One region of the Microbacterium sp. 22215 genome, then DNA from elsewhere that is predicted to be linked to it. Evidence: predicted binding sites of a transcription regulator. Region 1 holds the regulator's gene; each other region holds the start of a gene.

What was found. The regulator LexA, encoded in region 1, represses DNA repair genes until DNA is damaged. The targets are predictions, from matches to a motif close to TCGAACANNTGTTCGA.
Region 2: a site for LexA is predicted at 3,295-3,310, ahead of ACTJKH_RS13710 (DUF222 domain-containing protein). Genes of this name have one in related genera too.
Region 3: a site for LexA is predicted at 4,196-4,211, ahead of ACTJKH_RS08400 (AvrD family protein). Genes of this name have one in related genera too.
Region 4: a site for LexA is predicted at 2,150-2,165, ahead of recA (recombinase RecA). Genes of this name have one in related genera too.

What each region holds. Positions count from the first base shown of each region.
Region 1 covers NZ_JBQEPC010000001.1:591,883-599,475, forward strand. Annotated here, with positions in the region: gene ftsE (cell division ATP-binding protein FtsE) at 1-716, shown strand, start outside; gene ftsX (permease-like cell division protein FtsX) at 713-1,627, shown strand; gene smpB (SsrA-binding protein SmpB) at 1,730-2,206, shown strand; gene ACTJKH_RS03035 (S9 family peptidase) at 2,207-4,072, opposite strand; gene lexA (transcriptional repressor LexA) at 4,117-4,803, opposite strand; gene ACTJKH_RS03045 (LysM peptidoglycan-binding domain-containing protein) at 5,085-5,447, shown strand; gene ACTJKH_RS03050 (histidinol-phosphate transaminase) at 5,541-6,635, shown strand; gene hisB (imidazoleglycerol-phosphate dehydratase HisB) at 6,632-7,249, shown strand; gene hisH (imidazole glycerol phosphate synthase subunit HisH) at 7,246-7,593, shown strand, end outside.
Region 2 covers NZ_JBQEPC010000008.1:96,324-103,916, reverse strand. Annotated here, with positions in the region: gene hemB (porphobilinogen synthase) at 1-330, shown strand, start outside; gene ACTJKH_RS13715 (glutamate-1-semialdehyde 2,1-aminomutase) at 451-1,773, shown strand; gene ACTJKH_RS13710 (DUF222 domain-containing protein) at 1,881-3,284, opposite strand; gene ACTJKH_RS13705 (hypothetical protein) at 3,430-3,879, shown strand; gene ACTJKH_RS13700 (ATP-binding cassette domain-containing protein) at 3,957-5,945, opposite strand; gene ACTJKH_RS13695 (enoyl-CoA hydratase/isomerase family protein) at 6,067-7,128, shown strand; gene ACTJKH_RS13690 (ABC transporter ATP-binding protein) at 7,331-7,593, shown strand, end outside.
Region 3 covers NZ_JBQEPC010000004.1:108,658-116,250, forward strand. Annotated here, with positions in the region: gene ACTJKH_RS08370 (permease) at 1-326, opposite strand, end outside; gene ACTJKH_RS08375 (Fur family transcriptional regulator) at 347-763, opposite strand; gene ACTJKH_RS08380 (metal ABC transporter permease) at 885-1,754, opposite strand; gene ACTJKH_RS08385 (metal ABC transporter ATP-binding protein) at 1,760-2,611, opposite strand; gene ACTJKH_RS08390 (metal ABC transporter solute-binding protein, Zn/Mn family) at 2,608-3,600, opposite strand; gene ACTJKH_RS08395 (MarR family winged helix-turn-helix transcriptional regulator) at 3,722-4,132, opposite strand; gene ACTJKH_RS08400 (AvrD family protein) at 4,269-5,255, shown strand; gene ACTJKH_RS08405 (AAA family ATPase) at 5,252-5,953, shown strand; gene ACTJKH_RS08410 (MFS transporter) at 5,950-7,332, shown strand; gene ACTJKH_RS08415 (oxidoreductase) at 7,329-7,593, shown strand, end outside.
Region 4 covers NZ_JBQEPC010000002.1:307,562-315,154, reverse strand. Annotated here, with positions in the region: gene ACTJKH_RS04825 (DNA translocase FtsK) at 1-326, shown strand, start outside; gene pgsA (CDP-diacylglycerol--glycerol-3-phosphate 3-phosphatidyltransferase) at 326-901, shown strand; gene ACTJKH_RS04815 (CinA family protein) at 898-1,380, shown strand; gene ACTJKH_RS04810 (helix-turn-helix domain-containing protein) at 1,522-1,830, shown strand; gene ACTJKH_RS04805 (DUF3046 domain-containing protein) at 1,853-2,077, shown strand; gene recA (recombinase RecA) at 2,362-3,405, shown strand; gene ACTJKH_RS04795 (regulatory protein RecX) at 3,877-4,392, shown strand; gene miaB (tRNA (N6-isopentenyl adenosine(37)-C2)-methylthiotransferase MiaB) at 4,476-6,023, shown strand; gene miaA (tRNA (adenosine(37)-N6)-dimethylallyltransferase MiaA) at 6,038-6,976, shown strand; gene ACTJKH_RS04780 (dihydrofolate reductase family protein) at 7,028-7,555, shown strand; gene ACTJKH_RS04775 (GNAT family acetyltransferase) at 7,582-7,593, shown strand, end outside.

The sequences.
Region 1 (7,593 bases):
AGCAGGCCGTGCCTGAGGCACTGGCGCTGGTCGGCCTCGACGGCAAGCAGAAGCGGATGCCGCATGAGCTCTCGGGCGGTGAGCAGCAGCGTGTCGCGATCGCACGAGCGCTGGTCAACCGACCGCAGGTGCTGCTCGCCGACGAGCCCACCGGAAACCTCGACCCGGCGACGTCCGTCGACATCATGCAGCTCCTCGCACGGATCAACGCCGGCGGAACGACCGTGCTCATGGCCACGCACGAGGCGGCGTTCGTCGACCAGATGCAGCGCCGCGTGATCGAGCTCCGTGACGGCGAGATGGTCCGAGACGAGGTGCACGGCGGCTATGGCGACACCTCGAACATCCCGCGCCTCGTTCCCGAGGAGATCCGCGGAGCAGCAGCAGCCGCCGCGCTGACAGCGGTGCAGGAGGTGCAGCGCCAGACCGCCGACCTCTCGGTCGTCCGTGCCGCTCTCGCCGAGGAGCTCAGCGCGCAGCGGAAGGCCGCTGCGGCGTCGGCCGACGCGGTGCCCACCGCATCCGAGACGCCCGAGGCGCAGGCTGCGCCCGTCGAACCGACCGCAGTCGACGAGAAGCCCGCAGAGGTGCCGGCGGCTGTCGTTCCTCGCACGCATCCGATCGTTCTCCCCACCGTCGACGTCGCCGAACTCGGGGTGGCCGATCGTCTCGGCCTCTCGGACGACGGCGCAGAGGAAGTGGGGCCGACCTCATGAGAATCGGACTCATCATCACCGAGGCCCTCGGTGGCCTGCGACGCAACATCTCGATGGTCATCTCCGTCGTGCTCGTCACCTTCGTCTCGCTGACGTTCGTCGGGGCGGCGATTCTCATGCAGGCGCAGATCGGCACGATGCGCGGCTACTGGACCGAGCGGGCACAGGTCGCCGTGTACATGTGCTCCGACATCTCGGAGAAGGACACCTGCGTCGACGGCGGCGCCACGGAGGATCAGGTCGATGCCGTCCGCGCACAGCTCGACGGCGACGCGCTCGCTCCGCTCATCAGCGAGGTGAGCTTCGACTCGAAGGAAGACACCTACGCCAAGCTGGTCGAACAGCTCGGCGAGGACCAGGCGAGCGTCATCACCGCAGACCAGGCGTTCGAGGTGTTCTTCGTGACGATGAAGGACCCCGGTCAGTCCCAGGTGATCGCGGAGGCCTTCACCGGCGTCGCCGGCGTCGAGCAGGTCACGGACCAGCTGCAATACCTCGAGCCGTTGTTCTCCGCTCTGACGGTGGCGACGTACATCGCCGTCGGTATCGCCGTGCTGATGCTGATCGCCGCCATCCTGCTGATCGGCACGACCATCAGGCTGTCGGCATACGCGCGGCGCAAGGAGATCGGGATCATGCGCCTCGTCGGGGCCTCGAACCGCTTCATCCAGACCCCGTTCGTGCTCGAGGGCGTCTTCGCCGCGTTCCTCGGATCGGTGCTGGCCAGCGCGGCTGTCGTCGCCGGGGTGCACTTCGGCGTCGACGGATACCTCCGGGGACGAGTCCCGTTCATCACGACGTGGGTGTCGATGCAGGATGCCGCCATCGTCGTACCGGTGCTCATCGGCATCGGCGTCGTTCTGGCGGCGCTGTCCGCCGGATTCGCGATCCGTCGCTGGCTGCGGACCTGACCGCGTTGCCGGAGGCGTGCGTCGCCGGTATAGACTGACAGGCTGTCGTGTGCCCGCCATCGGGCTCTGGAACCACTGCACGACGCGGATCAGGAGAGAATCATGCCCAGGGAACGCGGGGAGAAGGTCATCGCGACCAATCGTCGCGCACGTCACGACTACAACATCGAGAAGTCGTACGAGGCGGGGATGGTGCTCACCGGCACCGAGGTGAAGTCGTTGCGTCAGGGGCGTGCGAACCTCAGCGACGGATACGCGTTCGTCAAGGGGAACGAGGTCTTCCTCGACTCCGTGCACATCCCCGAGTACTCGCAGGGGCACTGGACCAACCACTCGGCCAAGCGCATCCGCAAGCTGCTGCTCCACCGCGAGGAGATCGCGAAGCTGCAGCACGCGGTGTCGGCAGGCGGTTACACGCTGATCCCGCTCAAGCTCTACTTCTCCGACGGCCGTGCCAAGGTCGAGATCGCCCTCGCGAAGGGCAAGCGCGAATTCGACAAGCGTCAGACGCTGCGCGAGCGTCAGGACACTCGCGAGGCCGAGCGCGCGATGCGCCTGCGCAACCGCACCGGAGACTGATCAGAACGACGGTGTGAAGCCGAACACGCGTCCGAGGAACGCGAGCTCACGCTCGAGGGCATCGACGATCGTCTCGGCTGAGCGGAACCCGTGGCCCTCGCCCTGGTAGAGCACATACTCGTGATCGACGCCATTGGCCGCCAGCGCATCCCGGATGGCCTCGGATTGAGACGGCGGCACGACCCGGTCATCCGACCCCTGCATCAGCAGCACGGGGACCGCGATCCTGGCGGCGTGGGTCAGCGGCGAACGGTCGATGTACAGCGCCTCGGCTGCGGGCAGAGGCCCGACGAGTCCTTCGACGTAGTGCGCCTCGAAGTCGTGGGAGTGCTCGGCGAGCATCCGCAGATCCGCGACGGCGTAGCGACTGATGCCGGCGGCGAACACTCCTCCGCGCATCAGAGCGGACAGCACGGTCCATCCGCCGGCCGAACCACCGCGGATGGCGATCCGTGCGGGATCCGCCAGGCCCGCGTCGGCGAGCTCCCGGGCCGCGGCGATCACATCGTCGACGTCGACCACTCCCCATCGTCCGTCGAGACGCTCTCGGTAGGCGCGCCCGTATCCTGTCGAACCGCCGTAGTTCACGTCGAGCACGCCGATGCCGCGGCTCGTGTAGAACGCGATCGCCGCAGAGGAAGCCCCGGTCACGTGAGCGGTCGGCCCGCCGTGCACGAGCACGATGTAGGGCGGGAGCTCGTCGCCGGATGCCGAGGCCTGGGGGTTGCTCGGAGGGTAGACGAACGCGTGCACGTTCCCGTGGGCACCGTCGATCAGCAGCTCGGACGCGCGCGGCATCCATTCGGGGTCGACGGGCGAGGCTCCTGCGACCACCTGCGCCGAACCGGACTCGACGTCGACGCACCAGACTCCCGGTGACGTGGTCGAGCTGTTGCCCGTGAGCAGCACACGCGACCCCGATACGGCGTCGACGCTCACGTGCCCGTCCGCGGGGATGTCGAGTCGGCGCGCCCCGCCGTCGCGATCGATCACGACGACCTCGTCGCGACCGTTCGTGCGGACAGCGACGACGCGCCCGTCGGCGAGTGGGCGGTACCAGCGGTTGCCCAGCACCCACAGCCCGTAGCCGGTGTCCGCATCGACGTCGACATCGTCGACCGGCGCCGCTGCGCCGTCGAGGCGGAGGTGATCCAGTCGCTGGTGATGCAGCGCCCATCGTCCCTCAGGGTCGTCGGAGAACAGCAGCTCCTCGTCGTCGATCCACTCGGGCTGCAGAGCGGCCCTCGTCGGCACCTCGGTGCGGGCGGAGCCGTCGGAGATCACGAGGGTTGCGTGCTGCCACGGCATCCGATCGCCCGTCCACTCGACCCAGGCCACGCGCGACCCGTCGGGTGAGAGCGACGGATGCGCGACGAACGCCGTGCCCTCGGTGATGACTCGCACCCGGTCGGGGTCATCGGCGGCAGAACCGTCCAGAGGGATCTCGACGATGCCACGACGGTGGGGAATCGACGTGAGGTCCTCTCGGACGGCGAACAGTCGGCCCTGCTGCAGCCGCAGACCGCCGTGGGCAGGGCCGGGCGGAGTGAGCGGCACCGGTGAAGCGCCAGGGGTCAGTCGCTGCACACGCTGGTCCTGTGCGTCGACGAAGTACAGGGTGCCGTCGGCTTCCGTCGTCCAGGCCCCGCCGCCGTACTCATGGACGCGCGATCGCGCACTCCACGGCGCCGGGAGGATCTCGGCGCCGCTCGAGCTGCGCACCGTGAATCGCCCGCCGTCGGCCGGCACCGACTCACCCCACCAGATGTCGTCGCCGACGAACGCCGCACCGTCTATGCGGGGTGAGGCGGCTGCAGTGCGTGCAGGCGAGAACGGGGAGGGCCAGGAACCGAACGGCGAGGACATGCTTCGAGCCTATGGGCGAGGCCGTCGTCGCGGGTTCGACGGGATCAGACCGCGCGCAGCACCGCGACGATCTTGCCGAGGATCACGGCTTCGTCGCCGAGGATGGGCTCGAACGCCGAGTTGCGCGGCAGCAGCCACGTGTGGCCGTCGCGACGGCGGAGCACCTTGACCGTGGCCTCGCCGTCGAGCATCGCCGCGACGATCTCGCCGTTCTCGGCGCTGTTCTGCGAGCGCACCACGACCCAGTCGCCGTCGCAGATGGCCGCGTCGATCATCGACTCGCCCGAGACGTTGAGCATGAAGAGGTCGCCCTTGCCCACGAGCTGACGGGGGAGGGGGAAGATCTCCTCGACCTGCTGGTCGGCGGTGATCGGCACGCCGGCGGCGATGCGGCCGACGAGCGGCACGAGTGCCGCGTCTCCGACCGGGGTCGCGACATCAGCCGGATTCTCACCGCTCGAACCCGGGAGGTCGATCAGAACCTCCATGGCGCGCGTCTTGCCCGGATCGCGACGCAGGTAGCCGCTGAGCTCGAGCTGTCCGAGCTGGTGGGTGACGCTCGACAGCGACTTGAGTCCGACGGCATCGCCGATCTCGCGCATGCTCGGCGGGTAGCCGTACCGGCTGATCGATGTCTGGATGACCTCGAGGATCGCCATCTGCTTGGGGCTCAGGCTTTTCCGGCGACGAGTGCGCGGGACGTCTGCCTCGGGGGCGGAGTTGTCGCTCATGGTGCTCCTCAGGTGTGCGATCCGGCGTCTCAGTTCGAATGTCGGAGGCCCGTGGTGGGGTGTTCGTATCGAAACCGTATCCGAGAAACGGCCAGATGTGGAAGATCTGTTCGAGCGTGTCGACCGATTCTCGGGTCATTGTTTCGAAAAATGCTTGACAGATATTCGAATTCGAAGATAACTTCGGAACGTAGCTTCGTATCCACGGTTCCCGGCCGAGGCGCGGATGCGAACGCTACGCCAACTTCACCGCTCACGCGGTAGATGCAGAGGAGCACGACATGAGCACCATCACCTTCAGCAGCGCAGCAGTCCTCCCGGCTCGTCCGGCGACGAAGCTCCGGCTGACGGCGCGTGGACGCCGGGTCGTGCTTGCGGTGGCCGCCGTTCCGCTCGCTGCAGGCATCGCGTTCGCCGCGCTCAGTGGCGGCAGCGCGATGGCTTCCGGCGAGCAGAGCTCGACCACCACGTTCGCGACCGTCACCGTGATGCCGGGCGACACCCTGTGGTCGATCGCCGAGGAGATCGCACCGGGAGCGGATCCCCGCGAGGTCATCGGTGACATCACACGGCTCAACCTGCTCCGCGGCGGAAGCCTGCAGATCGGCCAGGAGCTCGCGATCCCCACGCAGTACTCGGAGTGAGCGGGCATCGGCGCCCCGAGTGACCGGGGTGCAGCGCAGGGTCGGCTTCATTCTCCGTCACCACGCGCGTCGGTGAGCCGCATGCGGCCTACCATGGGAAGGGTGACTTCATCACTCTCCGATCTCCCGCTTCGCGACGACCTTCGAGGGCTGACGCCGTACGGCGCTCCGCAGGCGCCACTGCCGATCGCTCTCAACGTCAACGAGAACACGCATCCCGTTCCGGATGCCGTCGCCAGCGACATCCTCGACGACATCGCCGTGGCGCTTCGCGACGTCAACCGCTACCCCGACCGCGAGTTCACGACCCTGCGTGAGGGCTTCGCCGAGTATCTCGGACACGGTCTCGAGGCGGACCAGATCTGGGCGGGGAACGGATCGAACGAGGTCCTCCAGCACATCCTCCAGGCGTTCGGTGGACCGGGACGCACGGCATTCAGCTTCGCCCCGACCTATTCGATGTATCCCCTCATCTCGCAGGGGACCGGTGCCCGGTGGATCGCAGGCACCCGGCAGCCGGACTACACGATCACGCCCGATGAGGCCGTGGCGCAGGTCGAGGAGCACGATCCCGACGTCATCCTGCTGTGCTCGCCGAACAATCCCACCGGCACGCCGCTCGGGCTCGACGTCGTCGAGGCGGTCTACGAGGCGTCGCGGGGCGTCGTCGTCGTGGACGAGGCGTATCAGGAGTTCGCGCCGCGCGACGCGGCGTCCGCGCTCACGCTTCTCGAGGGGCGGCCTCGTCTCGCGGTGTCTCGCACCATGAGCAAGGCTTTCGCCTTCGCGGGTGCGCGTGTCGGATATCTCGCTGCCGACTCTGCCTTCATCGATGCTCTCCGGCTCGTGCGCCTGCCGTATCACCTGAGCGCGCTCACGCAGGCCGCGGCCGTCGCGGCGCTGCGCAACTCCGACGTGATGCTGGGGATGGTCGACGAGATCGTCGAGCAGCGCGATCGCATCTCGGCGACCCTCGAGGCTCTCGGCTACACCCCGCACGAGTCCTGGTCGAACTTCGTGCTGTTCGGTGGGGTCGCAGACCCCAAGAAGGTGTGGCAGCAGCTGTACGACCGGGGAGTGCTCGTCCGCGACGTCGGGATCCCGGGGCACCTCCGCGTCACAGCGGGCACCGAGGCGGAGACCACGGCGTTCCTCGACGCCCTCGCGTCGATAGGATCGGCTTCATGAGCACCACCGCCCAGACCCCGCGCACCGCCACGCGTGTGCGCAGCACGTCGGAGTCCACCGTCGAGCTCGAACTGAACCTCGACGGAACCGGCGCGAGCCGCATCGACACGTCGGTGCCGTTCTTCGATCACATGCTGACGGCTTTCGCGAAGCACTCGCTGACCGATCTCACGGTTCGCGCTTCCGGTGACACCCAGATCGACGCCCACCACACGGTCGAAGACATCTCGATCGTGCTCGGGCAGGCCATCCGCGAAGCCCTCGGCGACAAGTCCGGCATCTCGCGTTATGGCGACGCGCTCGTGCCGCTCGACGAGGCGCTCGCTCAGGCCGTCGTCGACATCTCGGGTCGTCCGTATCTCGTGCACACGGGGGAGCCCGCGGGCTTCGAGCACCACCTGATCGGCGGACACTTCACCGGGTCGCTGGTGCGTCACTCGTTCGAGGCCATCACTTTCAACGCGGGGCTCACCGTGCACGTCCGCGTGCTCGGCGGTCGTGACCCGCACCACATCGCCGAGGCGGAGTACAAGGCGTTCGCCCGCGCATTCCGCCAGGCCAAGGCGCTCGATCCGCTCGTCGACGGCATCCCGTCGACCAAGGGTGCGCTGTGAGCGCAGCTCCTCGGGTCGCTGTCTTCGACTACGACTCCGGCAACGTGCACTCCGCGGTGAAGGCTCTCGTGGCGGCGGGAGCCGATGCGGTGCTCACGCGGGACCGCAAGGAGGCGCTCGAGGCCGACGGTCTCGTCGTGCCCGGCGTGGGAGCCTTCCAGGCCGTGCGCGACGCCTTGAAAGCCCACGGAGGCGATGAGATCATCGACCGCCGCCTGGCCGGTGGGCGACCCGTCCTCGGCATCTGCGTCGGCATGCAGGTGCTCTTCGCCCACGGCGTCGAGCGCGGGCACGATACCGAGGGCCTCGGCGAGTGGCCGGGTGCCGTCACCGAGCTCAACGCG
Region 2 (7,593 bases), on a different contig from region 1:
GACCGCCGCACCTACCAGCTCGATCCCGGCAACCGCCGCGAGGGCGTGCGCGAGGCGGTCGTCGACGAGGAGGAGGGTGCGGACATCGTCATGGTGAAGCCCGCCATGGCCTTCCTCGACGTGCTGCGCGAGGTTCGTGACACCGTGCATATTCCGGTGTGGGCATACCAGGTGTCGGGCGAGTACGCCATGATCGAGGCCGCCGCCGCGAACGGCTGGATCGATCGCCGCGCGTCGGTTCTCGAGTCGCTGCTGTCGATCCGTCGCGCGGGTGCCGACGTCGTGCTCACCTACTGGGCGACCGAAGCCGCCCGCTGGCTCCGCGGCTGACCGAGGCTCTCTTCGTGGTGTGGGTCTCGGTCCCGGTCTCGTCTGAGACTCGTGCACAGGTGGGCGGACTAGCCTGGAAGAGATGCCGGGAGAGCTCCGCGCATCGCTGAGGAGTGTGCTGTGACCGACCGCAATGACGACCTGTTCTCCGCTGCCCGAACGGTGATCCCCGGCGGAGTGAACTCGCCGGTGCGCGCATACGGGTCCGTCGGCGGCACGCCGCGTTTCCTCGCGTCTGCGAAGGGCGCGACGGTGACGGATGCCGCGGGCAACGAGTATGTCGACCTGGTCGCCTCGTGGGGTCCTGCGCTGCTCGGGCACGCGCAGCCCGAGGTCGTCGCCGCGGTGCAGGAGGCTGCCACCCGGGGGCTGTCGTTCGGAGCTCCGACCGAGGGCGAGGTCGAACTCGCGGCTCTGATCGCCGACCGCGTGCGGTTCGGCGAGGTCCGGCCCATCGAGCGTGTGCGCCTGGTGTCGACGGGCACCGAGGCCACCATGACGGCGATCCGCCTCGCGCGCGGCGCGACCGGGCGCGACCTGCTGGTGAAGTTCGCGGGCCACTACCACGGGCACTCCGACGGCCTCCTCGCCGCGGCGGGCTCGGGTGTCGCGACGCTCGCACTGCCGGGTTCTGCGGGCGTTCCGGCTCCGATCGCGGCGCAGACGCTGGTGATCGACTACAACGACCCGGATGCGCTGGCGGCGGTCTTCGCCGAGCACGGCGATCGCATCGCCGCGGTGATCGTCGAGGCGGCGGCCGCCAACATGGGCGTGGTCCCGCCGCTGCCGGGCTTCAACCGTCTGCTGGCCGACACTGCCCACGCGCATGGCGCTCTGCTGATCCTCGACGAGGTGCTGACGGGCTTCCGCGTGCATCCGGCCGGCTTCTGGGGACTCCAGGCAGCGGCCGGAGAGGACTACCTGCCGGACATCATCACGTTCGGCAAGGTCGTCGGCGGAGGCATGCCGCTGGCTGCGCTCGGTGGCCGCGCAGAGGTCATGGATATGCTGGCGCCCCTCGGCCCGGTCTACCAGGCGGGCACGCTCTCGGGTAACCCGCTCTCGGTGGCGGCAGGACTCGCGACGCTGCGTCTGGCGACCCCCGAGGTGTATGCGACGGTCGATGCCGCGGCGGCCCGTGTCGCTCGTGCGCTGGACGCCGCGCTGACGGATGCCGGAGTCTCGCACGCCGTGGCCCATGCGGGCAACCTGTTCAGCGCGTCGTTCCGCGCCTCTGCACCCCGCACATATGCGGAGGCGCAGGCTCAGGAGTCGTTCCGCTACGCCCCGTTCTTCCACGCCATGCGTGAGCAGGGCATCGCCTTGCCGCCGAGTGTGTTCGAAGCATGGTTCCTCACCGCCGCACACGGCGACGAGGAACTGCAGCGCATCGAGGCGGCACTGCCGATCGCCGCGGCTGCGGCGGCCGCAGCGTCGGCGTGACGCGACGCTCACCGACTTCAGCCTCTGACGCGAGACTCTGACCGGCGTCAGCGTGACGCGACTCTGACCGGCTCTTCGACTGGCCCGGTCCTGTTCCTGTGCGGGCGTCAGACGAACATGACGCGTCGAGGTGGCGAGTCGCGATAGGTGCGTCCGAGCGGGCTATGCCAGTCGACCGTTCCGTCGGGCAGCTGACGGGCCGTCCATCGATGATCGTCTGCGATGTCGGGATGCTTGAGTACGTGGTGGGTCGCGCAGAGATGACCCAGATTGTGGATCTCCGTTCTGCCACCCTTCGCGTGATCGAACGTGTGGTCGATCTGACACCGATGCGCCGGCATCCTGCATCCGGGGAACCGGCAGTGCTGGTCTCGAGCGCGCAGGAACCGTCGCATGGCTTCCGTGGGCGTGTAACTGTCGGTCTCTACGACCAGGCCGGTCGGATCGAGGAACAACCGGGACCACCCGCCATTCCGGCCTGCGAGGTCTCGTGCGATGTCGGGGTGCAGAGGGCCGTGCCCGTCGAGCTGCGCGGAGCGATCGTCACACCCGGCAAGAGTGGTGGCCGCCACGGTGACGTGGATCCGGCCCTGGATGTTGTCGAGTCCTGAGCCGTTCGCGGCGCTCGGGTCGGACGCGAGCAGGAGGTCGATCAGCAGGTCGGTGCGCACCTGATCGATCGTGCGAGTGTCTGCCGGGATGTGCTCGACCTCTGGGCCCGTCGGATCCGTCGTGAATGTTCCGTCGCCGAAGATCGCATAGTCGTCTCGCGAGGGGTCGTCTTGAGCGATGTCCTCGGGATAGATCGGGTTCTCCCCGTCGTCTGTCGGTTCGAGGACGGGCTCGTGGTCTCTGCGCCCGGCGATCACCGCTCGCGCGAGCTGCGTGAGGCGGTCGAGGATCGCCGCCGCGAGATGCTCGGGCAGCACGATCGTCAGCACGGCGAGCCCGTCGCCCGCTGGCCGCAGCGTGACGGTGCGCTCGGCTCGTGCCCGAGCGTGACGCTCGGTGGTCGTCGAGCCCGACAGCGCCGCTGCGAGCTCGCGCAGATGCACACGCGTGCGCGCCGCGGTCTCGCGCTCGGCGACGATGACGGCGACGGTGTCGTAGAGCGTGAGCGCGTCGGCATCCGCTTGCCCGTTGTTCACCGCTTCGCGAACGACCCCCGCCGCGCGCACGATCTCGCGGATGTGGGCGGCCGTGACGCGCCCCTCACGGAACGCCTGCTGCACGAGGGGGTGGCTGGTGTCGAGGAAGCCGGCATCCGTGAAGGCGTACTCGACGCTGCCCTGAGTCATACGGCCGGCGGCCGCATACTCCGCGATCATCGATCGGTGAATCGCATCTCGGTGGTAGGGATGCTCGTCGGACTCGGCTCGACCCAGCTGCATCCGCTCGGCGAGAAGGCCCGCGGCCTCGGCCTCGAGACGGGCGATCTGGCGCCGCGTCTCGACCCACGAATCGAGCAGCTCTCTGCGCTGCTCGAGACCGTTGTCGCTGGCGGATGTCATGCTCCGAGTCTAGTAGATTTGTTCGAAACTCGAGCGGAACACCGGAATGGAAGAGAGGTGGAATCGTGGGAACCGACAACGGATCGTTGCCTTCCTGTGAGCAAGACACAGACATCTGTGAGGGTGCCGCTGGCAGACTGGACGCATGGTGACGTTGCTGCTGGACCAGACGCAACTCGAGATCGTGCTCTCGCCGATCGAGCGTGCAGCGAGCTTCCACCGTGACAACGTGCGGCTCGTGCGCGAGACGATCACCAAGGTGCAGCTGGTGGATGACGCCTGGGCCTGGCTCCGCGGCGTACCGAACCCCGGCACGCACATTCCCGGTGTGCTCGCCGCAGGAACGTGGAAGGCGGCAGGAAGCGTGGACTTCGTGCTGATCCGCCGCCGCCGCCCCAGCGTGGTCATCGACCTGTCGGGTGACGAGCAGTACCGTCGCCTCATCCTCACGACCAAGCACGGCCTCGCGCTGACGCAGGCCCTCAGGCTCGACGTCTCGGACGAGCCCGCGGATGTCGAGGAGATCGTCGCCACGTCGCCGACCCCCGTGTCGAAGGGCAGCCGTCGCCCGGTGATCCGCCCTCGGCCGGCCTGACCGCCCTCCGGAACGAGCAACGCCCTCCGCAGCCTTTCGGCGCGGAGGGCGTTCGCATGAAGTGCGGCGTCGAAGCCTCAGGACTGGTGGTGCTCACCCTCGTGGTGCTCACCGTCGTGGTGCTCACCCTCGTGGTGCTCACCCTCGTGGTGCTCACCGCCGTGGTTCTCGCCCTCGTGGTGCTCCTGTGCGTCGGTCGCGTCCTGCACGCCCGACTCGCTGTTCTCCGAGGGCTCGACGGCAGCATCGTCCGGCTGTGCCTCATCCGAATGTGCCTCGTCCGGCTCGGAGGCGTCCGACTCGGAAGCGTCCGAAACCCCGAGCGGGTAGTCCTTCGGCTCGTCGTCGTAGTAGGCGCGAGCGGCTGCGGCGAGCATCGACGTGACAGCCGCGGAGCGCGGGTCGTCGTCCGATGCGTCCGCCTCGCCGGCAGCTGAATCGGCATCGTCACCGGACACCGACTCCTCGGATGCCGGTACCTCGGAGAAGAACTCGACGCCGGAGTGCTCGTCGAGACCCTCGTCCGCGGGCGCAGACCCGTTCTCGGAGCGCGAACCGGTGTCCGCATCCGCAGACGGTTCCGCATCGTTCACCGGCGCGGTTCCGAACAGGATGTCATCGAACGAAGGGCGTGCGCCCTCCTCGGAGGTCGCCTCCTCGCCCTCGGATGCCGCATCCACGTCGTGCCCGGCCTGCTCTTGCGACTCGGCGGCCTCAGAGGCGACGTCGGCGGCGTCTTCCGCGTCGTTCGCGTCGGATGCATCGGCCGCGTACCCGAGTTCTGCCGCCGCGTGCTCGACGTCGCGTGCCGCAGCCGCGGCGTAAGCCGCGTCGTCGGCCCTGGCCTCAGCGGCATCCGCGGCAGCGGCGTCGGTCTGCGAGGCATCCGAATCCGCAGCGTCCACGGGCGCGTCCGCAGCGGGAGCAGTCTCAGAGGCATCGGCCTCGAGAGGTTCCGCTCCCTCGTCCACGTTCGCCGCGTCGTCCGCAGGTGCATCGTCAGCGTCATCCGATCCGTCGTCGGCGTTCACCGTCTCGGGAGAGGTCGCGACGGCGGGTTCGACGACCGCAGGAATCACCGTGGTCGCGGGAGCTGCGTCGAGCGCCGCCTCCGACGGCTCGGCCTCAGGAGCGATGAACTGCGAGGCGGCCGCGATGGCGTGAGGCGCGAGCGTGCCGCCGCGCACGAGCTCGATGAACACGTCCTCGAGGGTCGGGCCGCGCTGCACCAGGGTGGTCAGGGCGATGCCGGCCGATGCGGCGATCGCGCCGACCTTGCCGGCGTTGCTGCCGCGGACGGTGAGTCCGGAGCGCAGGACCTCGACCTCGAGGCCGGCAGTCGAGAGGGCGGCCTTGAGGGCGGCCCGGTCTGCGGCATCCACGACGACCGACCCGGCGGACGGGTCGGCGAGCTTCTCGATGCCGCTCGACAGCATGAGCTGCCCCTTCGAGAGCACGAGCACGTGATCGGCGACCTGCTCGATCTCACTCAGCACGTGCGAGGAGACGAGAACCGTGCGGCCCTCGTCGGCCAGGCGGCGCATGAGCAGACGCATCCAGCGGATGCCTTCGGGGTCGAGTCCGTTGGCCGGTTCGTCGAACACGAGGGCGCCGGGGTCTCCGAGCAGGGCGTGGGCGACGCTCAGGCGCTGGCGCATTCCGAGCGAGAAGCTGCCGATGCGTCCTTCGCTCTCGTGCTCGAGACCGACGAGCGAGAGGACCTCGTCGACGCGCGACAGCGGGATGCCGTTGGCCTTGGCCGCGATGGTCAGCTGGCGCCCCGCCGAGCGGCGAGGGCGGTAGACCGTCTCCTCGAGCACCGAGCCGATCGTGCGCAGGGGGTGGCGCAGGTCGGGGAACGCGACGCCGCCGATCGTGGCCGTGCCGGAGTTGGCGCGGACCTGACCGAGGAGGATGCGCAGTGTCGTCGTCTTCCCGGCTCCGTTCGGGCCGAGGAAAGCGGTCACGACACCGGGCTCGACTCGCGCGGAGAAGTCGGACACCGCCGTCACGTCATTGAATCGCTTGGTGACGCGCGTGAACTCGAGCACCTGTCCGTCGGGCATCTGCGACCTCTCGTTGCAGTGGGCAGTTCTCTCTATCCTGCCGGAAAAGCCGCCGGATCGCGCATTTACCCTACAAACCCACCCGAATGCAAGGCTGCGGTCGAGGGGTAACGTGGCACCCGTGACCGATTCCACCGCCGCTCCCCGGGTCCTCGTCCGCACTGAAGGCGCACTCGGACGGCTCACGCTCAACAGGCCCGAAGCCATCAACGCACTCGATCTCGGCATGATCGAGCTGCTCACGCAGGCGCTCGAGGCGTGGCGCGACGACACCGACGTGCAGATCGTGCTGATCGACGGCGAAGGCGAGCGCGGCATGTGCGCGGGGGGAGACGTCAGAGGGCTGCATGCGCAGATCGTCGCGGGCCGTGCCGACGAGACCGCCGAGTTCTTCCGCGCCGAGTACGCCCTGAACGCGATGATCGCCGAGTACTCGAAGCCCGTGGTCAGCCTGGCCGACGGCATCACCATGGGTGGAGGCATCGGTCTCTCCGGCCACGCGGCCATCCGAATCGTCACCGAGCGTTCGAAGCTCGCGATGCCCGAGACGCGCATCGGCTTCACCCCGGATGTCGGGGGCACCTGGCTGCTGGGGCAGGCTCCCGGTCGTTTCGGCGAGTACTTCGGCCTCACCGGCGGCACCATGAACGGAGCGGATGCCGTGCTGCTCGGCTTCGCCGACCACTTCGTGCCCTCCGACCGCCTCGACGCGCTGCGCGAGGCGCTCGCGTACCGCGCGGACCCCACGGGCCCGGCCGAGATCGTCCTGTTGTTCGACGAGACCCCGGATCCGTCGGAACTGCCCGCCTCGCGTGCATGGATCGACGAGGCGTTCTCCGCCGACAGCGTCGCCGAGATCGTCGCACGCCTGCAGGAGCAGGGAACGGCGGATGCCACGGCGACCGCAGAGCTGCTCGAGAGCCTGGCGCCGACGGGCCTCGCGGTGACCCTCGACGCCGTCCGCGAGGCGCGGGCTCTTCCGAACCTCCGCGCTGCGCTCGAAGGAGAGTACCGACGGGTCATGTGGTTCGTGACGCGACACCCCGACCTCGTGGAGGGCATCAGGGCGCAGCTCGTCGACAAGGATCGCAATCCGAAGTGGAACCCCGCGTCCATCGCCGATCTGGCTCCGGATGCAGGGGCCGAGGCTCGCGATTTCGTGCCGGATCGCCCGCTCTTCTGAGAAGTATCGATATATCTGCGGTTCCTCACCGCGGTGCATAAACCGCTGGCCGCGCGGGAAATGGTTCGCTGTCAGCGAAGGTCCACCTGCAGGGGGATACGAATGTCCCCGGTTCGTGGCACCCTTGCATGTGCGCGATCGTCGGCCCGCGTCCCGCCCGTCCGGGAGATCCGCCGCTTCATCCTTCCTAGAAAGTCCGCCTGTGCTGGGAAAAATTCTCGTCCGATACCTGTCCCGCTATAAGTGGCTCCTGCTGGCCGTGCTGGTCTTCCAGTTCGCCAGCGCGATCGCCACCCTCTACCTCCCGCGTCTCAACGAAGACATCATCAACAAGGGCGTCGCGCAGTCCGACACCGACTACATCTGGCGCACCGGGCTTCTCATGCTCGCCGTGTCGCTCGGCCAGATCGTCGCGTCGGTCATCGCCACCTACTTCGCGGCCCGGGCGTCGATGGGCGCCGGCCG
Region 3 (7,593 bases), on a different contig from region 1:
CAGACGGGGATCAGCATGCCGAGCAGAGACAGCACGGCGCGGCCGGCCCAGGCGCGTTTCGGCAGCCAGCGGTGGATGACGTCGGCAGGCAGCCACACCTGCACGACGATCGACAGCAGCACGCCGAGGATCACGAACGGCAGCGCCTCGATGAGCACGCTCATCGCGAGCGTCAGACCGTCCTGTGCCCGATTCGGCAGGGTCGCGGTGTAGAGGGTCGGCAGGAACCGGTCGACCAGGAACAGCGCCGCCACGATCGCCGCGCCGAGCGCGACCCCGATCCACGGCGAGCGCGGCGATCGGGTGGGACGCTGCGAGTGCGTCATCCGCGGGGCGGCCTGAGTGGTCACGCGTTCGCTGCCTCTTCGGCGTCGCGCTTGTTGGTGCACGCGGCGCAGAGACCGAAGATGTCGACGACGTGCGCGGCATCCGTGAACCCGTGCAGGGCAGCGGTGCGATGCGCCCACTGCTCGACGTCGGTGGCTTCGATCTCGACCGTGAGTCCGCAGTTGCGGCAGATCAGGTGGTGGTGGTGGCCCTGGGTCGTGCAGGCGCGGTAGAGCGCCTCGCCCTCGGGGCTCTGCAGCGAGTCCGCATCACCGGATGCCGCGAGTCCGGCCAGCGCACGGTAGACCGTGGCCAGGCCGATGCCGGTGTTGTCGTCGCGGAGCGAGGCATGCAGGTTCTGCGCACTGACGAACCCGCGCGCGTCGGCGAGGGCTTCGCGCACGCGTTCGCGCTGCCAGGTGTTCCGCTGAGCCATACCGACGATTCTAGGTGCGCAGCCCTTGCCGGGCCCTGGGAGCGGTCTTCGGGCTTTCGAATCGCGCACTTGACCGCATCCGAAGCGGATTCGGGGTCAGTTGCGCGATTCGAAGCAACCGTCAGGCCCGCACGCGGCGCACACCGCCGCGGGCACGCTGGATGATCCAGCACACGACGTAGATCGTGAACGACAGGGTCGTGATGTACGGGCTCACGGGCAGGGTGCCGGCGAGCGCGAGCAGGATGCCGCCGACCGCCGACACGAAGCCGAACAGCGCGGCGAGCAGCGGCACGGCCACGGGCCCGGCCGTGATGCGCATCGCCGCCGCCGCTGGGGTCACCAGCAGCGCCATCACGAGAAGCGCGCCGATGATGTGCACGCTGACCGCGACGATCAGGCCGAGCAGCACCATGAACAGCAGGCTCACGGCACGGGTGGGCACGCCGCGGGCGGCAGCCGACTCGGGGTCGAGCGAGTCGAAGCGCAGCGGGTTCCACATGAGCAGAAGCCCGAGCAGCACGACGATGCTGATGCCGAGCAGCCAGCCGAGGTCGGGGCTCGAGACCGAGACGATCTGCCCGGTGAGCAGGCTGAAGCGATTGGCGCTGCGTCCGTCGTACAGCGACAGGAACAGGATGCCGAGGCCGAGGCCGAACGGCATGAGCACGCCGACGATCGAGTTGCGGTCACGGGCCTTGGATCCGAGGATGCCGATCAGGATCGCCGCGACCAGCGCGCCGCCGAGGGATCCGACGACGACGCTCCCGCCGAAGAGCAGCGCCGCGGCGGCGCCGGCGAACGACAGCTCGCTGACGCCGTGCACCGCGAACGCGAGGTCGCGCTGCATCACGAAGACGCCGATGAGTCCGCCGACGATGCCGAGCACCGCGCCGGCGATGATCGAGTTCGCGAGCAGGGCGACGAGCTCGCCGTAGTCCTGGAACGAGAAGACGTCGCTCCAGTCGACCGCCTGGACGATGCCGGTCATGACGTTCATGCGGCACCTCCGTGGTCGTGATCGTGGTCGTGCAGGTGGTGGGGCTCGGCATCCGGAACGCCGACGACGACCAGCCGGTCGCCGGCACGCAGCACGAACACCGGGGTGCCGTACAGCTCGGTGAGCACCCGCGTCTGCAGCACCTCTTCGGGGGTGCCCAGCACGAAGCGGCCACCGGCGATGTAGAGGATGCGGTCGACGCGGCCGAGGATCGGGTTGATGTCGTGCGTCACGAACAGCACCGCCGCTCCGCGGTCACGACGCTGCCGGTCGATGATGTCGGTGACGGCGACCTGGTTCGCGAGGTCGAGGTTCGACAGCGGCTCGTCGCACAGCAGCAGGCTGGGCTCGTCGGCCAGTGCCTGCCCGACGCGCAGCCGCTGCTGCTCACCGCCCGAGAGCAGTCCGACCCGACGGTCGGCGTAGTGCGACGCGCCGACCGAGGCGAGCAGCTGATCGACCTTGGCCCTGTCGCCTCGGTGCGGGATCGGGAAGCCGAATCGGCTGCCCTGCACCCCGAGGGCCACGAGATCGCGGGCACGCATGCTCGTGTCGGGGGCGAGCGAGCGCTGCTGCGGGATGTACCCGATGCGCGGGTTGCCCTTGCGCACGGGTCCGCCCGCGACGGTGATCTCGCCGGCCGACAGCGGCTGGAGGCCCAGGATGCTGCGCAGCAGCGTGGTCTTGCCCGAACCCGAGGGCCCGAGCACGGCGATGAACTCGCCCGGATCGACCGTCAGATCGAGGCCCGACCACAGTTCCCGGTCGCCGCGCTGGAGGGCTGCTCCGCGCACCTCGAGCACCGGTGTCTTCTCGGCTCCTGCCCGCGCGTCGGCGGCGGCGCTCACGACTGGAGCGCGTCGGCGAGGCTCTGGATCGCGTCACTCATCCACTCAGAGTACGACGATCCTTCGGGGAGCAGCTCCGTGAAGGCGACGAGCGGGATGCCGGCATCCGTTGCAGCGTCCTCGACGCGCTGCGTCTCGGCCCCTCCGGTCTGCGCGTTCGTGAGCACCGCCTGCACGTCTCCCCCGTCGATCACGTTGAGCGTCTCGAGCAGGGTGGCGGGGGCGACATCGCTGCCCTCCTCGACCGCCTCGGCGAATCCTTCGGGCGTCACGTCGGTGAGCCCGGCCGCGGTGGCGAGGTAGCCGGGGAGCGGCTCGGTGATGATCACGTTCGCTCCTGCGGCATCCGTCTTGAGCGTCTCGAGGTCGGCCTCGAAGCCCTCGAGGTCGGCGACGATCTCCTCGGCGTTCGCGGTGAAGTCCGCCTCGCCGTCCGGGTCGATGGCCGTGAGCTCGTCGGCGATCGCCTCGACCACGTGGATCATCGTGTGCGGGTCGAACCAGACGTGCTCGTTGAAGCCCTCGATGTGGTTGTGCCCCTCGTGACCCTCCTCGCCGTCGGCGTGGTCGTGGTCGTGCTCCTCCTCGGCGCCTTCCTCCGAGTGGTCGTGACCCTCGTTGCCGGGGAAGTCGTGCGAGAACTCGACGGCGGTCACCAGGTGCGGGGCGTCGGCATCCTGCAGCAGCGTGTCGATGAACGCGTCGTATCCGCCGCCGTTCTCGATCACGAGATCGGCCTTCTGCACCGTCAGGCGGTCACGGGCCGAGGCCTCGTACGAGTGCGGATCCTGCGTGGCCGAGGTGATGATCGAGGTCACGTCGACGCGGTCGCCGCCGATCTGCGCGGCGAGTGAGCCGTAGACGTTGGTGCTCGCCGCGACCGTGACCGTGCCGCTGTCGCCCTCCCCCGCCGCGGGGGTGGTGGAGCATCCGGCCAGCGAGAGTGCGGCGACGGATGCGAGGGCGAGGGCGACGAGCGGCTTCTTCATGCTCTCACTCTAAACGTTAATGAGAACCATTATCAAATTGTCCCCTCACCCACCCCTTGCCCCGACCGGAATCGGCGCCCGGCGGGGTGGCGTCCACCACCTGCCCTCACAGCACAATGGCTCACGGCGCGAGCTTCGCGAGGAGCTCTTCAAGTCGAGCCAGCTCCATCTCCTCCAGGCGGCCGAGAACGGACGCCTGCGCGAAGTCGGCGACAAGGGCCGCGCGCGCACGCGCGCCGACGCCCGTGGTGACGATCACTTTGGCTCGGCGATCCGACGGGTGCGGTGTTCGTTCGACGAAGCCGGCCTCTTCGAGCTTGTCGACGATGTAGGTGACGCTGCTGGGATCACAGTGGGTGCGCTCAGCCAAGGCTCGCATCGTCATCGGTTCATCGAGGGCTACCAGAGCACTGGCCTGGGAGGGCGTGAGCCCTTGTCGTTGAACGACCGCCTTCACTTCGTCGCGAACTTCATCCGCGACGGCGAACAGCAAGCTGCGAACCACCGCCGAAACGTCATGATTCATGAGCATCTTCCAACTTTATCATTGTCATCCATAATCCGGTCATTGCAATATTTTACGTTTCTCAATGATTGGAATATGCGTTAGTTTCCCACTATCGAATCTGGGGAAGGGTCGCTACATGGTTGATGTACGGGGTGTATCAGTGTCCGAACTGCTGGGGGACGCTGACCAGAGGTATTTCGGCGACGGTTATCGCGCGGTCCAACAGGATCTGCGCAATCTGCGCCTTCGTCACGTCCCAGGCTCCGGGTGGCGAATCGAAGCATCGCTAGCGCTGCGCTACCCCGACTCATGGTCGACGAAGTCCGGCCAGGCGAACCGCAGCCCCCATCTCTCCACGCTCGATGCCTTTGTGGTCGCTGCGCAGCTTGCAGAGGCGATGCTTGTCGGGGGACGCGGGCTGGAGCCCGCGCAGCGGCCCTGGGTCTGGCTGCATCGCGCTCTGATCCGCGCCGGTGCGAAGGCCGTCGAAGAGCTGGACGAGATCGATGTGTCCGGGCAGATGAGTGTTGGTCAACCGCTCGACAACCCCCTCCTGTCCAATAGCCAGACGTTCACAGCCAAGTTCACCATCGGTGCGCTTCGCGTTGAACTCGACCTCGTCGCGCCGGCGGGCGAGTCGCGAGACGTCGGGGAGTCCTTTCCCGACATCGATGACCTTCTCGGGGCGAAGAAGGACAGGTACTACGGCGAAGGGTTCAAGCGCGACCGGCTCACGATCGGCGACGGCTGGCTCAGCGACGACACGACGATTCAAGTTCCCGTCACCCGCACGCGCGGAACGAAGTCAGCGGATATCGGGTCCGCGTACACGGTGAGTCCCACGTTCGTGAACTGCATCCTCGGCCAAGCGCAGGTGAGTCAGCTGATGCTTTATTCGCTCGATCACATAGACAGGGCCACGTCAGACAACCTGTGGATGCGTCACGTCGAGCTGGTTTCCGACGGACCTGATCTGCACAGTGCGAACGAATTCGTCGCCGAAGCCCAGGTCATAAGAACGCGCCTGATTCCGATGAGCCATCGCACGTGGCGGGTCACGGATTTCTCGGGGCGATTCGGTCCGATCTCCGCACGTTACAACCTCGCCCATGCGCTCCCCGAGCTGACAGGAACCCCAACAGAATGAGAATCGCAATCGCAGGGACCTACTCGACAGGTAAGACGACCACCTCCTACGCGCTGGCGCACCTGACGGGTATCCCTCGAACCCACGCCAAGACCATGCGCGAGCTCCTTCCCGATGTCGCACCCGGGAAACGGCTTGAAGACACCGGGATTCAGGAGTTGATCCAGCTCGGCATCCTGCGCTTCTCCGAGAGGTACCGCCATGAGAGCGCCTTGCCCGACGGGTTCATCTCTGATGGCTCGACTTTGCACGAATGGGCATATGGAGAGATTCGCGCGCAGATCGGGATCAATCCCGCGGACCCTGCCACTATCCCGTCGCGACAGGATGGGGCGGCCCAAGCACTGGGGGTCGCGATGGATGCCATCGGGGCGATCGCCATGAGACACGCGCAGCGGGGATACGACGCATTCATTCACCTACCCATCGAGTTCCCGCTCGTTGCAGACGGCCACCGACCGGTGTCCGAGGAGTTCAGGCACCGCTCGAGCGACCTCCTACTCGATACGTTGCGCGACCTCTCGATCCCCGTACAGGTCGTCGGTGGCGATCTACCGACACGGCTCGCGGCCATCGTCTCCCTCCTCGCTCTGCCCCAGATCATGAGCATCGAAAGCGCGATCGAGAGAGCCAGAGCCGATGTCTCCACCTTGGATACCAGTGACGAGTTGGCGCGCGCCGAGGGGCCCCTCTCATGAGTCATGACGTGACGATCCCGCGCACACCGATCCTCCTCGCCCCCGTCGTCGCCATAGGTCTGAGCTTCTTCGTGGGGAATCTCGACGCGACCGTCGTCAACGTCGCCACCACGCAGATCGGCCTCGATTTGAATGCACCGACCGCAGCTCTCGCGTGGATGGTGAACGGGTTCGTCCTGGCGCTGGCAGCGCTGCTCTTGTTCAGCAGCGATCTCGCAGGCCGATTCGGCGCTCGACGACTATACGTATGGGGTCTGGCCGCCTTCACGGCAGCGAGTCTCTTGGCCGGTTTTGCCACGACCGCCCCCGTCCTCATCGGGGCCCGCGTGATCCAGGGCATCGGGGCGGCACTCTTCCAACCCGCCGGACTTGTTCTGTTGGCCATGTCGTACCCCGATGCCGCCGTTCGACAGCGGATGATCGGCCTCTGGGCGGCGATGGGCGCGGCAGCGGCGGCTCTCGGGCCCATGATCGGAGGCTTCATCGTCGCGGGTTGGGGATGGAGATGGATCTTCTGGATCAACCTCCCGATCGGTGTGGTCGCGATATGGCTGTCGGTGACGGTGCTCCCTTCGAGCACAGGAATTCGGCGCCGTATTCCTCTTATCGGTCACGCACTGTTCGCCCTCAGCGTCGTCGCTGGAGCCGTGGCGTTGATGCAGGGCCCGGAGACCGGCTGGAGCGCACCGGTCCCGCTCGCAGCGATCGCCGTCAGCATCCTCGCTCTGGTCCTTTTCATCTGGTGGCAACGCCAGGCCGACAACGAGGTTTACCCGGGAAGGATCCTGCGGAATCGAGAGTTCACACTCGCGAACGCAGTCGGAATCCTCATGAACGTCGGCTTGTTCGGCGGCGTCTTCTTTGTCTCCATCCTGCTTCAGCAGACGATGGGCTCGGATCCGCTGACGGCCGGCCTGCAGCTCCTGCCGATGATGGCCGTCTTCGTACTCGGAAATCTCACATACTCCCGTCTGAGCGGCAGCCTGACCCCCCGACAATCGATCCTCCTCGGCCTGGGCGCAGCGACGATCGCCGTGGGCGCGCTCACCCTCGCCTCGACACAGGACTTCTCGTATCTGTGGTTTGCAGTCTGCCTCGCAACCGCACACCTTGGCCTCGGTCTCGGCTCACCAGCGATGACTGCAGCGATGCTGAACAGCGTCGACACGCGCGACACCGGTCTCGCCGGAGCCGTGCTCAACGTGAACCGACAGATCGGATCTCTTCTCGGAGTCGCAATCGCAGCGGGGCTGCTCACGGCGGTGGGCCAAGCAGCCGCCGCGCCCGCCATGTTCGGCATCAGCACGCTCGGATACGCCCTTGCTGTCGTCGCCGGATACCTCCTGCACGCCTCTCCACAGAAGACCGGATCGCCATGACTACGCTGACCACACCCTTGACCGTCCGCGCGACAACCCTCGCAAACCGAGTCGTGCTGGCACCGATGGGTGTCGGGCATAGCGAGAAGGGCGTCCCCGACGAACACCTTCGGGCGTTCTATCGTCGCCGAGCGCAGAACGGTGTCGGCCTTCTGATCAGCGGGGCCACATTCATCGATCATTCCAGCGCATCCAACCATGTGCTCCTTCCGAGCATCGCCAGCACGGCTGCGCAAGTGTCCTGGCAACGGATTGTCGCCG
Region 4 (7,593 bases), on a different contig from region 1:
CGTCGATGCTCCAGCGCAAGCTGCGCGTGGGCTTCGCGAAGGCCGGTCGCCTGATGGACCTTCTGGAGTCGCGCGAGATCGTCGGGCCCTCCGAGGGGTCCAAGGCACGCGATGTGCTGGCTACCGCCGAGCAGCTGCCGCAGGTCATGGCGAAGCTCCGAGGCGACGACGTGCCGGCCGCAGCACCCGCAGCACCCGCAGCGGCCCCGGCGACGGCCGCGGGTCTGCCGCATGACCCGGTCGAGGCCCAGTTCCAGGGGCTTCCGGTCGTCGAAGCCGATGACGATGGCGATGAAGACGCCTGGGGATTGACGGGACGCGACTGATGGCCATCCCTCGGCAGCTTCCCAACGCGATCACCATCGCTCGCATACCTCTCGCGGTCGTCTTCCTCGTCCTGCTCCTGATCGGTGGAACCTACGGCATCGGTGACATCACCGTGCGCTGGATCGCGGCTGTCCTCTTCATCGTGGCGATCTCGACGGACTGGGTCGACGGCTACCTCGCGCGCAAGTACGAGATCGTCAGCGACTTCGGCAAGCTCTGGGATCCGATCGCAGACAAGCTCCTCACGGGGGCGGGCTTCATCGGTCTCGCGCTGCTGGGCGAACTGAGCTGGTGGCTCGTCATCATCATCCTGATCCGCGAGTGGGGCATCACGATCCATCGCCTGATGGTCGCGAAGGAGCACGTCGTCGCTGCGGCGTGGATGGGCAAGATCAAGACAGCGGTGCAGGCAGTCGCCCTGTCCTGGGCGCTGCTCCCTCTCCACGTGGTGATCGGGCTCGAGCCGTGGGTGCTCGTGACGGCGATCCTGATGATCGTGGTCCTGATCCTCACTGTGGTGAGCGGCATCGACTACATCGTCGCGCAGGTCCGAGGGTCTCGGCAGCCGTCGTGACGACGGAATCGGAGGCACTGGATGCTCTCGTCGAACGCGGGTGGACGCTGGGCATCGCGGAGTCTCTGACAGGTGGTGCCCTCGCGGCGGAGATCGTGTCCGTCCCCGGGGCCTCGGTCGCGCTGCTGGGCGCCGTCGTCGCGTACGCGACGCCGGTGAAGCGCACGCTTCTCGGAGTGGACGCCGACCTCCTGGCCGCATATGGCCCCGTGCACCCCGAGGTCGCGCGGCAGATGGCAGACGGGGTGCGACGCGCGGTGACCGTGGACGGGCGCGCTGCGGACGTGGGGGTATCGACCACCGGCATCGCCGGGCCCGCGTCCCCCGACGGTCAGCCCGTCGGCACGGTGCACATCGCGGTCGTGACGCCGACCTCAGCCGTGAGCGAGTCCCACATCTTCCCCGGCGATCGCGCGGAGATCCGCGCGCAGACCGTCGATGCCGCGGTCTCTCTGCTGCGTCGAATCGTGCGGGAATAGGCGCGGCACGAGTTCCGTTGTCATCAATGTGCTCACACCGAAAGCACAGCGTGCGAAGGTAGATTTTGTGAAGGTCAGTAGGACTAGACTGGCGATCTCATCGGGGGAGACCTCGAGAAGACGATCTGGGAGGAGGTTCCGATGATTCTTGTACGACAGGAAATCGGCGATGTGCTGAGGGACTTCCGCCTGCAGAAGGGGCGTACGCTCCGGCAGGTTGCAAGCAAGGCATCCGTCGCCCTCGGCTACCTCAGTGAGGTGGAACGAGGTCAGAAAGAGGCATCGAGCGAGATCCTCGCCTCGGTGGCCGATGCGCTCGACGTTCCCATCTCGATCATCATGCGCGAGGTCGGAGACCGCATCTCCGTGCTCGAGGGCATTCAGGTGTTCCCGGACGTCGTCCCTGACGACCTGGTCGCCTCGATCGAGCCCGAGCTCTCGCTCCACTGAACCCTCCGGGCGCTTCCTCTCCATGAGACGCAGTGAATTCCTCCGCGCCGTCGACGCGGAGTTCGGCGGTCGTGGGCCGTCTCTCGTCAGCGACCTCGTCCTGACTCAGCTCTCCGGACGCACCGCCGATCAGGCGTTGGGCGACGGAGTTCCTCCTCGCGACATCTGGCTCGCACTCTGCGCAGAGACGGATGTGCCCGCCGAACGCCGCCATGGTGCCGGGCGCCTGGAGCCGCGCAAGAGGTGAGCTCTCCGCCGGCTCTACGTGTTCGACGCCTTCGATTCGCCTGACGTCGCGACACGCCAGCACGGCGTGTTGTCGAATATGTGTTCGAAACCGGCGTAGTCTTCTGCACAAGTGGTTCAGAGATCTTGTTCTCCCTGTTTCCCGGTGCCGGCGACTCAATGTCAGAGGCCCCTCGTACGGTGAGAAGCAAGCCGAAGAGCCATACGCCTTGTCGGAGAGTTCCGCCCAGCCGGGAGGACCGCGACAGCCTACAGGCGGCACCACGCGAGCATAAGGAGCCCGTCATGCCATCACCCGCTGACCGCGAGAAGTCCCTCGAGACCGCACTCGCACAGATCGATCGCCAGTTCGGAAAGGGCTCGGTCATGCGGCTGGGCAGCGACGAGCGTGCCCCCGTCGCCGTGATCCCGACCGGCTCCATCGCCCTCGACGTCGCTCTCGGCGTCGGAGGCCTTCCGCGTGGTCGAATCGTAGAGATCTACGGTCCAGAGTCGTCCGGTAAGACGACTCTCACGCTGCACGCGATCGCCAATGCTCAGCGTGCCGGCGGAATCGCGGCCTTCATCGATGCTGAGCACGCGCTCGACCCCGACTACGCGGCGAAGCTCGGCGTCGACATCGATGCCCTTCTCGTCTCGCAGCCTGACACGGGTGAGCAGGCTCTGGAGATCGCCGACATGCTCGTGCGTTCCGGGGCCATCGACCTCATCGTCATCGACTCCGTGGCGGCTCTCGTGCCGCGCGCCGAGATCGAGGGTGAGATGGGTGACTCGCACGTCGGTCTCCAGGCTCGACTGATGTCCCAGGCGCTGCGAAAGCTCACGGGTGGACTCAACCAGACGAACACGACGATGATCTTCATCAACCAGCTGCGTGAGAAGATCGGTGTCTTCTTCGGATCGCCCGAGACCACCGCGGGTGGAAAGGCGCTGAAGTTCTACGCGTCGGTTCGCATGGACATCCGCCGAATCGAGACGCTCAAGGACGGCACCGATGCGGTCGGAAACCGCACCAGGGTCAAGGTCGTGAAGAACAAGATGGCTCCGCCCTTCAAGCAGGCGGAGTTCGACATCCTCTACGGTGTCGGCATCTCGCGTGAGGGCAGCCTGATCGACTTCGGTGTCGAGCACGGCATCGTCAAGAAGTCGGGTTCCTGGTACACCTACGACGGTGATCAGCTCGGGCAGGGCAAGGAGAACGCGCGTACGTTCCTGCTCAAGAACCCAGACATCGCACTGGCGATCGAGACGCAGATCAAGCAGAAGCTCGGTATCGGCGGCGCCGTCGACGCACCGGCTGACGAGCTCGCCGAGCGTCGTCCGGCGTGATCGTGATGGTTCTGGGTTGTGTGGCAACCGGAGCGAACCATGAGTGAGGGCGGGGGCGAGCGGGATCAGCTCGCCCCCGTCATCCCGCTGTTCGGGCGGACTGCCGCGCGCTCGGGCTCCACCGACGACGGTTCAGGGGTCGGTGGGTCGGCTCGTGACGACCGCACCGGGTCTGGTCGAGCCGGAGCAGACGCCGAAGCCGGAACCGACGGGCTGGCCGAAGCCAACGGATCGTCTGACGCCGGTTCTCGATCCGGGGCGGATGTGGGTGAGAATTCTCGACCCGATGTCTCCACGTGGAACTCCACGTGGAGTGATCTCGGCTCGACGAGAGCCTCGACGCCCGATTCTCGAGATCCGAGCGACCGGCACCCCGCTCGCGGTGCCGCGGGACGGTCTGCACCGCGCTTGCGTGCACTGCAACCGCCGGGCGATCTCGGCGGCGAGTTCGGAGGCGTGGATCCTGCACGCGTGCGTGAAGCCGCGGAAGAGCTTCTCGTGCGCAAGCTGCGCTCTCGATCGCTCTCGATCTCCGAAGCGCGCATGGTGCTCAAAGGGTACGAACAAGACGGAACGCGGCTCGACTCGGGCGCGATCGACGACGTCCTCGACGACTTCTGTCGACGGGGGTATCTCGACGATGCTCTCCTCGCCGGTCAACTCGTCACCTCGGGGGTCGAGCGAAAGGGTCAGGGCCGCGTGGCGCTCTCGAGAGCTCTGGCCCAGCGCGGGATTCCTCGTGATGTGGTCGACGCGGCGCTCGACGAGCTGCCCGACGACGATGCCGAGCGGGCGCTCGAGTACGCGCGCACCAAGGCACGGGGCCTGTCTCGTCTCGACGGTGACACCGCGTTGCGGCGCCTGGTCGGTCAGCTCTCCCGCCGCGGGTACAACGGCTCGGTCGCGATGACCGCTGCGAAGAGGGCTCTCGCCGAGGCCTCTTTCGGCGGGTCGACATCAGGGGTCCGTTTCGTCGACTCCGACTGACGAGTCCGGCCTCGAGGGTGTCGGGTTCCGGGTCGGTACCGCTCGGGCGTCCGCTCGGGAAGCGCTCGTACAATGGGGGAATCATGACTATCCCGCGCAGTGAACCGACGATCATCAGCTCGTCGTCGGCAGCAATCGACTCCGACGGTCGCACCCGCTCGTACGAGGTGCGCACCTTCGGGTGCCAGATGAACGTCCACGACTCCGAGCGACTCTCGGGGTCTATGGAGAGCGCAGGATACGTCCGCGCCTCCGACGGCTCTGAGGCCGACGTCGTGATCATCAACACGTGCGCGGTCCGCGACAACGCCGCGGGGAAGCTCTACGGCACCCTGGGCCAGCTGGCGGCGGTCAAGCGTCGCAAGGACGGCATGCAGATCGCTGTCGGCGGATGCCTCGCGCAGATGGACAAGCAGGCAGTGCTCGACAAGGCTCCCTGGGTCGACGTCGTCTTCGGCACACACAACATGGGTTCACTCCCCGGACTGCTCGAGCGCGCGCGCCACAACGGCGACGCCGAGCTCGAGATCCTGGAGTCGCTCGAAGTCTTCCCGTCCACCCTCCCCACCAAGCGTGACTCCGCTCACAGCGGCTGGGTCTCGATCTCCGTCGGGTGCAACAACACGTGCACTTTCTGCATCGTTCCGAGCCTCCGCGGCAAGGAGAAGGACCGGCGCCCGGGAGACATCCTGAACGAGATCCGGCTCCTGGTCGAAGATGGCGCGATCGAGGTGACCCTGCTCGGACAGAACGTCAACTCCTACGGAGTCGAGTTCGGCGACCGTCAGGCGTTCGGCAAGCTGCTGCGCGCCGCGGGCGAGATCCAAGGACTCGAGCGCATCCGCTTCACGAGCCCCCACCCTGCCGCCTTCACGGACGACGTGATCGATGCGATGGCCGAGACGGCGAACGTCATGCCGCAGCTGCACATGCCGCTGCAGTCCGGCAGTGACAGGATCCTCAAGGCGATGCGGCGGTCGTACCGGAGCGAGAGGTTCCTCGGGATCCTCGACCGGGTACGGGACCGCATTCCGAACGCGGCGATCACGACCGACATCATCGTCGGATTCCCCGGTGAGACCGACGAGGACTTCGAAGACACGATGCGCGTGGTCGAGCAGGCCCGCTTCTCGAGCGCATTCACCTTCCAGTACTCGATCCGTGAGGGCACGCCCGCGGCGACCATGGAAGACCAGGTTCCCAAGGCCGTCGTGCAGGAGCGCTACAACCGCCTGATCGCGCTGCAGGAGCGCATCTCTCTGGAAGAGAACCAGAAGCAGGTGGGCCGCGAGGTCGAGGTGCTCGTGTCCACGGGCGAGGGCAAGAAGGATGCCGAGACGCACCGCCTCACCGGGCGAGGCGAGGACAACCGACTCGTGCACTTCGAGGTCACACCCGGATCCGCTGTGCCGCGGCCCGGCGACGTCGTCTCGGTGACCATCACGCATGCAGCGCCGTTCCATCTGCTCGCCGACGATCCCACCGGAGCACCGCTGCGCATCCGTCGCACCCGCGGCGGGGACGCATGGGATCGCGCGCAGGCGGACTCGTGCGCTGTTCCGGCGGCGGCCACGGGTGACGGACCCCGCGCAGTCTCACTCGGCGTGCCGACGCTTCGCGTCGGCGTGTGACCGCTCCCCGGCATATGACCGTTCCGGTCCCCCAGGGCGGGGCGCACTCACCGCGGCTGTGGGCGATCGTCGGAGCGACAGGCACGGGTAAGAGCGACCTCGCTCTTGACCTCGCCGAGATGCTCCGTCAGCGCGGCAATCCTGCCGAGATCGTCAACGCGGATGCCATGCAGCTCTACCGGGGTATGGACATCGGAACGGCGAAGCTCACTCCGAGTGAGCGTCGAGGTATCCCGCACCATCTCTTCGACGTCCGAGAACTCGACGAGGAGGCCGCGGTCGCCTGGTACCAGCCTCTTGCGCGTGCGGCCGTGACCGATATCCAGGAGCGCGGCGGCGATGCGATCCTCGTCGGCGGCTCCGGCTTGTATGTGTCGAGCGTCGTCTTCGACTTCGCCTTCCCCCCGCGCGACCCGGTGATCCGAGAGCGTCTCGAGAGCGAGCTCGCCGCTGATGGAGTCGGTGCGCTGCTCGAGCGGCTGCGCAACCTCGATCCGGCGACGGCGTCGAAAGTCGACCCCAAGAACAGTCGGCGCGTCATCCGTGCGCTGGAGGTCCTCGAGCAGGGGAGCTCCACGCACGGTGCGGCGCTCCCCGAGAAGCCCTCGCTCTGGCAGCCCGACACACGCCTGATCGGTCTGCACGTCGACCGTGGGACGCTGGTCGACAGGCTCGACGCGAGAGTCGACCGCATGTGGGAAGCCGGGCTCGTCGACGAGGTGCGGGGGCTCCGCGAGCACGGGCTCGAACGGGGCGTGACGGCCCAGCGAGCGATCGGCTACGCTCAGGCGCTCGGCGAGCTCGACGGACGGCTCTCCCGCGCCGAAGCGATCGCCGAGACGCAGGCGCTCACCCGTCGATACGCCCGTCGTCAGGTCTCCTGGTTCAAGCGGTACCCGGAACTGACCTGGCATGAACCGCCGGTCGACGCCGCCCCGCTCCTCGAACCGTGATGCGGATGTGCGTCGCGACCTGATGTCGGTGGTCGATGGAAAGCTGAGTACATGGCGACCCACTTCTACACCGCAAGCAGCCTCGACGGATTCATCGCGACCGACGAGCATTCTCTCGACTGGCTCCTGAAGCAGGACATCGACCAGGACGGTCCGATGTCGTACGCCGCCTTCGAGAAGACGATCGGCGCGCTCGCGATGGGAGCATCGACGTACGAGTGGGTCATGCGGCATGAAGAGGGGCGTTGGGGGTATACCCAGCCGACGTGGGTGTTCTCGCACCGGACGCTCGAGGTCCCCGAGGGCGCGGACATCCGCGTGACCCAGGGCAACGTCGCCGACGTCCATCCCGACATGCTCGACGCGGCGGCCGGCAAGGATCTGTGGGTCGTCGGTGGGGGAGACCTGGCAGGGCAGTTCGCCGATGCGGGCCTGCTCGACGAGGTGTGGGTGCAGTACGCACCGGTGACGCTCGGATCCGGGGCGCCGCTGCTGCCGAGGTCTCTCGACCTCGAACTCCTCGATGTCGCGCGCAACCGCAACTTCATGTGCGGTCGGTATCGGGTGGTTCGTGACTGATCCGGCGTCGAATCTAGACTGGGGGCATGGAGTGGGCA